Regions from separate parts of the Neisseria weixii genome, predicted to be linked through region 2. Evidence: predicted binding sites of a transcription regulator. Region 2 holds the regulator's gene; each other region holds the start of a gene.
What was found. Region 2 encodes FNR, which switches genes on or off when oxygen is low (the NO sensors DNR and NnrR bind a similar motif). Its sites were predicted from a motif close to TTGATNNNNATCAA; they were not measured.

Region 1 (2,168 bases), on a different contig from region 2:
ACTGGCTGGCCGAACACCAACCCGATGTCTTGGCCTTGCAAGAACTGAAACTCGACCAAGACAAATACCCCGTCGCCGCGCTGCAAATGATGGGTTGGCATACCGTTTGGAGCGGCCAAAAAACCTACAACGGCGTGGCGATTATCAGCCGCACCGAACCGCAGGATGTCCACACCGGTCTGCCCAACCTGCCCGACGACCCGCAACGGCGCGTGATTGCCGCCACTATCAACGGCGTGCGCGTGATTAATGTTTACTGCGTCAACGGCGAAGCCCTCGACAGCCCGAAATTCCAATATAAAGAACAATGGTTTGCCGCGCTCAACGAATTTGTGCGCGACGAACTGGCCCGCCATGAAAAATTGGTTTTGCTCGGGGATTTCAACATCGCCCCGGCCGATGCCGACTGCTACGATCCGGAAAAATGGCATGAAAAAATCCATTGCTCAAGCATCGAGCGTCAATGGTTCCAAAACCTGCTCAACTTAGACTTAACCGACAGTCTGCGCCAAATCCATCCCGAAGGTGCGTTTTACACATGGTTCGACTACCGCGGCGCCATGTTCCAACGCGGCTTAGGCTTACGCATCGACCACCTGCTGATTTCCCCGGCCTTGTCTGCCGTGTTGCAAGACGTAGCAGTCGACTTGGCCGCCCGCGGGCAAGAGCGCCCGAGCGACCATGCGCCGGTGACGGCGGTGTTTGATTTGTAACTAATTGATTGGGTAAACGAAAGGCCGTCTGAAAATGATTTTTCAGACGGCCTTTTATTCAAATCCAACCCAAACAAGATACTATTATTGTAAAAATTTATAAATATAATAGCCAATTTCTTTCAGCACAACGTTTTTCTAATTTTCGTAACCTATTGAAAACATATTTAAATATTCGTCCCTTCTTTAATCCAACATGAACAAACAGCCAAAACCAAAAAAATCAGCTTGATTTAAATCAGAACATATTGTGCTTTTTATACATAAAATCCGCCCTGTCATACCAGATATTGATTTCAAACCAAAGTTACGACAATGAGCAAGGAGCACAATATGCAGAAAATTCCGGAACTGGTCTGCCCGGCTGGCAATTTACCTGCCTTAAAAACAGCGATTGATAATGGCGCAGACACCGTTTATATGGGACTCAAAAATGCCACGAATGCTCGAAATTTTCCGGGCTTGAATTTTGATATGAAATCTGCAATGCAAGGGGTTTCCTATGCTCATGAGCGCGGGCGGCAGGTATTAATGGCCATCAATACCTTTGCTCAAGCCGGGCAATCCGAACAGTGGCAAAAAGCCATCGATACGGCGGTACAACTGAGAACTGATGCCGTTATTGTTGCCGACCCGGCACTGATGGCTTATGCCGCCGATAAATATCCTGATTTACGGTTGCATATGTCTGTCCAAGGCTCCGCGACCAATTACGAAGCCATCAACCTGATGAAAGATTTGTTTGACATCCGCCGAGTCGTTTTGCCCCGTGTTTTGACAATTGATCAGGTAAAACATGTTATCGAACATACCGATGTCGAAATCGAGGTATTCGGTTTTGGCAGCCTGTGTGTGATGGTTGAAGGCCGCTGTATTTTATCCAGCTATGCTACCGGCGAATCGCCCAATATGCAGGGAGTGTGTTCTCCGGCGAAATCGGTTCGCTGGGAACAAAAACCAGACCGCATGGATGTGCGTTTAAACCATATATTGATTGATCAATTCAATCCGAACGAACCGGCCGGCTACCCGACTTTGTGCAAAGGCCGCTTTGAAGTGAATGATGAAACCTATTACGCATTAGAAGAACCGACCAGTCTGAATGTACTGGAAATGTTGCCGCAATTAATCGATATCGGCGTCAGTGCCGTCAAAATTGAAGGCCGCCAACGCAGTCCGATGTACACGGCACAAGTGACGAAAGCCATGCGGCAAGCTTTGGATGCGGCGGCAGCCGATAAGAAACATTTCCGTATCCAACCTGCTTGGAGCAATGCTTTGGGTAAAGTCTCTGAAGGCAGCCAAACAACTTTAGGGGCATATAGCCGTCCGTGGAAATAGGATAAACCGTATGAGCAAATTAAAATTATCATTAGGCCCTGTATTGTTTTTCTGGCAAAAAGAAACTCTGCTGGAGTTTTATACAACCATGCTGGATGCCCCGCTCGATACCAT
Region 2 (2,168 bases):
TCATCCGCAGCGGAAAACGCGTGGTTTCGGTTTCACAACCGGGCAAAGCAGTGTTAGAAATTTCCGAGCGTATTTTGCGTGACGTGCAAAATATCAAAAACATCGGTAACGAGTTTACCGACCACGACAGCGGCGCACTCACCATCGCAACTACACACACACAAGCTCGTTATGCTCTACCGCATATTGTGGCAGATTTTATGAAGCGTTATCCCAAGGTTAACCTTACCATTAAACAGGGCAGCCCTTCGGCTATTGCGCAAATGGTCAGCAACGGTGAAGCCGACATCGCCATCATCACCGAAAAGCTCGATGACCACCCTGAATTGCACAAACTCAATTGCTACGATTGGAATCATGCCGTGGTAGTGCCGAAAAACCATCCTTTGCTGGATTGTAGGAATCCGCTCAGCATTGAAGATTTAGCCAGCTTTCCACTGATTACTTATGAATTTGCTTTCCATTCCGGCAGCAGCATTGCACGTGCCTTTAGCAAAGCCAAGCTGGAGCAGCCGGAGGTAGCTTTGGCTGCAGCCGATGCCGATGTATTGAAAACGTATGTCAAACTGGGCTTGGGCGCGGGCTTGATGGCGAAAATGGCTTACGATCCGCAAGCCGATCAGGATTTGGAATTGATTGATGTCGCCCACCTGTTTGAACCGTCACCCACATGGATTGCCATCCGTTCCGATACTTATTTGCGCGGCTATACTTATGACTTTATCAAAATGTTCGCCCCGCACTTAAACCGCGAAACCATCGATCGTATTTTGTATGCGCCGATTGTGGAAGATTTTTCTATTTAAAGCGTTCATATTTGCTTAAAATATCAAAAGGCCGTCTGAAGTTTCAAACCGGCCTTTCTTTTAATGTCCAAGCCTTACATAGCATGCGCACAGCCAGACACCATTTTTTTCAAAGCCCGCGAATCAAGAATCTTGATATGCTTGTGTTCCACTTCAATCAAACCTTCGTGATGGAACTTCGACAGCGTGCGGCTGACAGTTTCCAATTTCAAACCCAAATAGCTGCCGATTTCCTCACGCGACATGCGCAAAATGAAATCATTGGCGGCAAAACCGCGCGAATACAAACGATTCGACAAATTCAACAAAAACGCAGCCAATCGCTCTTCGGCACGCATATTACCCAACAACAGCATCACGCCTTGATCACGTACAATCTCGCGGCTCATTAAGCGGAAAAAATGGGTTTGCAGACTTGGAATGTTTTGCCCTAACTCTTCCATATGTGCAAACGGTAATTCACACACTTCGCTGTCTTCCAAGGCCACGGCATCACAGCTATGAACATGCGAACAAATGCCGTCCATGCCGATCAACTCACCCGACATAAAGAAACCGGTTACTTGGTCGCGACCGTCTTGGCTTGCCACTGTGGTTTTAAAAAAACCGGCACGAATGGTAAACAAAGAAGTAAACGGCTCGCCGGCACGGAACAGATACTCGCCTTTTTTCAGACGGCGGCTCTGACGGATAACGGCATCCAATTGGGAAAATTCGTTAGGCATCAGACCAACGGGCAAACAAAGTTCACGCAAGGAACACGTGGAACACAGTGCTTTCAATTGATGTGTAGAATTGTGTGCGGCCATAAAACAAACACCTTTGTTATAAAACTTCTTGTTCTGACTGAGCTTCCCTTGACTCATATCAAGACAGGTTTATCATAATGTGGCATTCTAGCAAACTAAATCGAGTTTTACTAATTCGTTAAACAAAATATAACACAACACGACCATCATGAAAATAATCCCGATACAAAACAACGAACTACCAGAATTCGACCGCGATTTAATTGCCAAGCTTCCGACAAGCGGCCCACGCTATACTTCCTACCCCACCGCCGACCGCTTCCACGATGGTTTCCGCGAAGCCGAATACACCCATGCGCTGCATTTACGCGGTCTGGGCGCGCTCAATAAGCCTTTATCGCTTTATATTCACATTCCGTTTTGCAATACCATTTGCTATTACTGCGGCTGCAACAAAATCATCACCAAAGACAAAATCCGCGCCGATGCTTATATTGAGTATCTCGAGCGTGAAATGGAACTGCTCGCCCCGCATCTCAACGGCCGTCATCAATTGGCGCAACTTCACTTCGGCGGCGGCACCCCGACTTTTTTAAGCGACGACCAGCTTGAG
Region 3 (2,168 bases), on a different contig from region 2:
GTGGCTTCACGCCCAGTTTTTCTGCTTCTTCCAGCACCATTTCGATTTCGGAAATTTTCTCAATCACCAAATAAACCTGATGGCCGAGCTTCTCGCCCATCAAAGCAAAGCGGATGTATTCGCGGTCTTTATAGCCGTTGCAGACAATCAACGTCTGCGTGGTGCCCGCATGCGCCAACACGGCCATCAGCTCCGCTTTCGAGCCTGCTTCCAAACCATGCGGCTGCCGGCTGTGGATCAGCGTTTCAATCACACGGCGGTGCTGGTTGACCTTAATCGGATACACCAAGCAATAATCACCTTCATAACCAAAACCGGTTCTGGCCGTCTGAAACGCCTGATTAATCGAGTGCAGGCGGTGTTGCAGAATTTGCGGAAAGCAAAACAAAATCGGCAGCCGCGCGCCCTGCTTTTTCTGTACCGACTCGGCCAGCTTTTGCAGCGACACGGTTTTCTCCGGCTCGGCCGGATTCGGACGCACAATCACCTCGCCCTTTTCATCGGCATCATAATAATTAATGCCCCAATAACGGATATTGCAGACCTCGCTGATGGTCGGTGCAGCCATTTTTGCTTCCCTTCAAATAGGATGATTACGCTAAACTCAAAACGCGATTATAAAACCAATTGATGTCAGGATAAGGATTTTTTCGGTATTTTGAAAAATTATTTGGCGCCATTTTGAAAATAATGATATATGAATATACACGGTGGCTAAATCATAACAAAAAAGCCGTCTGAAATATTCAGACGGCGTGGGGTTAATTTAGCTTACAAGAAGCGTTATTCTTCTTCGGCTTTGCTGCGAATCACCAACAATGGCAAGTGGCTTTGGCGCATCACAGTTTCAGCAAAGCTGCCCATCAGCAAATGCATGAGACCGGTGCGGCCGTGCGTGCCCAACACCAGCAAATCGGCACCGTTGGCATCAGCGTAATCCACCAACTCTTGCGCCATTTCACGCGCGCCTTTGTTGGCAACCAGCAAATGTTTCACAATGTTGGCCACACCGTATTCACGTGCTGATTTTTCGGCAAATTCCAACACTTCGTTACCCTGCGCCACAGCAGCGGCTTCATAGCTTTCGTGTTGTAAAAATTCAGGTGCCAGAGCCATGTATTCGGCCGGATTGGCCACGTGTACCAAAGTCAGGCGGGCTTCGTTGACACTGGCCAAATCAGCAGCATGTTTCAACGCGTTTAAAGAAGTTTCACTACCATCAACGGCAACCACTAAATGCTTATACATTGTCATCTCCTTCCAAGGCCTTTTTGCGGCACGATATTTTTCAAGTGATGGGATTATAGACTGTTCTCTCGGCTTTACACAACAGCCTTGACGGTTCAAGTATAATACGCCTTTGGCTTTTTGCGATTAATTTTTACTTCGCGCGGCCGCCTTTTCATTTATTTTTTGATTTATCACAAGGTTGACCATGTCCGAGATTAATTCCCTGTCGTCACGCCGTTTCGGCGGCATTGCCCGATTGTATGGCGATTCAGCATTGCAACGCTTTCATCAGGCGCATGTATGCGTGGTCGGGGTCGGCGGTGTCGGCTCGTGGGCGGTAGAAGCATTGGCACGCAGCGGCATCGGTCGTTTAACTTTGATTGATTTGGACAATGTCGCCGAATCCAATGTCAACCGCCAGCTTCATGCCCTGACCGGCGATTTCGGCAAGGCCAAAGCCAGTGCTTTGCACGAGCGCATTTTGCAAATCAATCCGGCTTGCCAAGTGGTTGAAATCGAAGATTTTGCCACCGAAGAAAATTTGCCCGATTTGTTTTCAGACGGCTTTGATTTTGTGATTGACGCCATCGACCAAGTGCGCGTGAAAGCAGCAATGGCGGCATATTTTGTGCAACACAAGCAGCCCTTTATCTTAAGCGGCGGCGCGGGCGGACAAAAAAATCCCGCCTTGATTCAGACAGCCGATTTAAGCAAAGTTACCCACGACCCTTTGCTGGCCAATCTGCGCTACACCTTGCGCAAACGCCACGGCTTCAGCCGCAACACCGCCGACAAAATGCGCGTACCGTGCGTGTATTCCACCGAAAACATTACCCCGCCGCAATCGGGCGAAGCCTGCGCCGCGGATGCCGCACTGCAAGGCTTGTCGTGCGCCGGTTATGGCGCGAGCATGCTGGTCACCGCCAGCTTCGGCCTGT
Region 4 (2,168 bases), on a different contig from region 2:
GGTGCTGCCGTATAAGCGCATCACGTTGTTGTTTAACTGCTCAACCAGCGATTCAATCCATTCTTTGTTTTCAGAAGCAAGTACCACGGCGCAAGGCAATTGTTGTGCCAATTCCTGTGCGAAGCTGGGGCCGGACAATACGCCGAGTGTTTTGTTTTCCGGCAAGACTTCTTTCAATACTTGAAAGGTCAATAAGCCTGTGTCTTGCTCAAAGCCTTTGCACGCGGCTAAAACCGGAATATCTGCGGCGCCGTTGGCTTTTAATAATTCTGCACTGCTGCGCAAACCGGCAACGGAGGTCACAATCAATACCAATTCGGAATCTTTTAACGCATCGGCCAAGTCGGCGTGTGCGGTCAGACTTTCCGGGAATGGGAAGCCGGGCAGGCCGTGTTTGTTTTCGCGGTCGTTTTGTAAGGTTTCGATGTGTTGGGCATTGCGCGCCCACAGAGCGACTTCATTGCCGTGTTGGGCAAAGTGTAGCGCGAGTGCAGTGCCCCAAGAGCCTGCGCCCATAACAGTAATTTTCATAGAAGTTTCCCTAGTAAGATTTGCGCCTAACTTTAAAACAATCGGCCATCGGGCGCAAGTGATACGACGTGATTTGCGGTTAAATTCGGGCAATTCTTAGAAATGAATAAGAAGTTAAAATTTTAGCTATCCGATGTATTGGTTTTGGCTATGATGGTGTCAAAATTGATTTATCGCAAAAAGACGGCAGTCGAGTCTGATTATACTCTATACATAAATTAACCAAAGCAATGGCAATACGGCAGTAATCAAATGTAGGATTTTCATCAAATCTAACCATAGGGTTCGGCTGCTTTAGGTGAGCAGTGTTTTCCCTTTTTAATATATAAATATATAAATATATAAAGGAATACGCCATGAAATACCAAGCTTTCGGCAAAATCGCCCTCTATCTTGCAGTGCTGGCGGCATTGGCTGCCTGTGGTGACAAGCCTGCTGAGCAAGCGGCTGTGCCTACTGCTTCCGCGCCGGTTGCAGCGCCGGCAGCTTCAGAGCCTGATGCGGCACCGGCTTCTCAGGCTGCGTATGATAACAGCGGCGCATCGCAAGAAGATAAAGATTTGCTGCAACGTGCGCAAGGCATTTTCAAACCACTGCCAACGACTGAAGAAATGCAGAAGCTGCGTCCTTTTACGCCTGAACAAGTCGAACTTGGCCAATCATTATGGTATGAGCCTCGCTTGTCGAAAGGCAATACCGTAAGCTGCAACTCTTGCCACAACTTGGCTTCTGCCGGTGTGGACAATATGCCGACCAGCCAAGGTCACAAAGGCGGCTTCGGTGGCCGTAACTCGCCGACCGTGTTGAACGCGGCAACTTTAGACATGCAATTCTGGGACGGCCGTGCGGCTGATGTGGAAGAGCAAGCAGGCGGGCCGTTGCTGAACCCGGTGGAAATGGCGAACAGCAGCGAAGAAGCCGTTGTGGCCAAAATCGTAAACATTCCGGAATACCAGGCAGCGTTTAAAGCAGCCTTCCCTCAAGACGGCGCAATCAGCTTCAAAAACATCACCACCGCGATTGCTGCGTTTGAGCGCACTTTGCTGACACCGACCAAGTGGGACGAATATTTGAAAGGCAACATCAATGCCTTGAACGAACAAGAACGCAAAGGCCTGCGCTCGTTTATGGATAACGGTTGTATTGCGTGCCATGCCGGCGTGGGTTTGGGCGGTAATTCGTTTCAAAAATTCGGTTTGGTGCAAGGTCCTTATTGGAAATTCATTGAAGACCCGAACCACGACAAGGGTCGTGCCGATGTGACCAAAAACGAAGCCGACCAATATTTCTTCCGCGTACCGGGCTTGCGTAATGTGGCCAAAACTTATCCTTACTTCCACAACGGCAGCGTGTGGGAATTGGATAAAGCCGTTCAAATCATGGGGCAGGCGCAATTGGGTAAAGAATTGAAGAAGGAAGAGGTCGACAGCATCGTCGCATTCTTGCATACCTTGTCCGGCTCTGTTCCGGAAAAAGCACGCACTATGCCTGAATTGCCGTTGTCTAGCCCGACGGAATCCCACCCTGACAACAAATAATATGCAGTCAAACAAAGGCCGTCTGAACATTCAGACGGCCTTTGTTATTATGAATCAATTTTTATTGTACGCTGCGAACCAGCTTGGAAACATCATAGC

Region 1: the regulator FNR is predicted to act here: its motif matches at 942-955, upstream of ubiU (ubiquinone anaerobic biosynthesis protein UbiU).
Region 3: the regulator FNR is predicted to act here: its motif matches at 1,414-1,427, upstream of ACFPVS_RS13205 (universal stress protein).
Region 4: the regulator FNR is predicted to act here: its motif matches at 697-710, upstream of ACFPVS_RS04005 (cytochrome-c peroxidase).

What each region holds. Positions count from the first base shown of each region.
Region 1 covers NZ_JBHSPY010000011.1:41,114-43,281, reverse strand. The annotation lists gene xth (exodeoxyribonuclease III) at 1-713, shown strand, start outside; gene ubiU (ubiquinone anaerobic biosynthesis protein UbiU) at 1,047-2,054, shown strand; gene ACFPVS_RS07135 (U32 family peptidase) at 2,065-2,168, shown strand, end outside.
Region 2 covers NZ_JBHSPY010000031.1:24,215-26,382, reverse strand. The annotation lists gene ACFPVS_RS11510 (CysB family HTH-type transcriptional regulator) at 1-806, shown strand, start outside; gene fnr (fumarate/nitrate reduction transcriptional regulator Fnr) at 881-1,615, opposite strand; gene hemN (oxygen-independent coproporphyrinogen III oxidase) at 1,764-2,168, shown strand, end outside.
Region 3 covers NZ_JBHSPY010000051.1:3,312-5,479, forward strand. The annotation lists gene speA (biosynthetic arginine decarboxylase) at 1-568, opposite strand, end outside; gene ACFPVS_RS13205 (universal stress protein) at 784-1,248, opposite strand; gene ACFPVS_RS13210 (tRNA threonylcarbamoyladenosine dehydratase) at 1,436-2,168, shown strand, end outside.
Region 4 covers NZ_JBHSPY010000004.1:59,891-62,058, forward strand. The annotation lists gene ACFPVS_RS04000 (NAD(P)H-dependent glycerol-3-phosphate dehydrogenase) at 1-531, opposite strand, end outside; gene ACFPVS_RS04005 (cytochrome-c peroxidase) at 888-2,069, shown strand; gene ACFPVS_RS04010 (lipocalin family protein) at 2,131-2,168, opposite strand, start outside.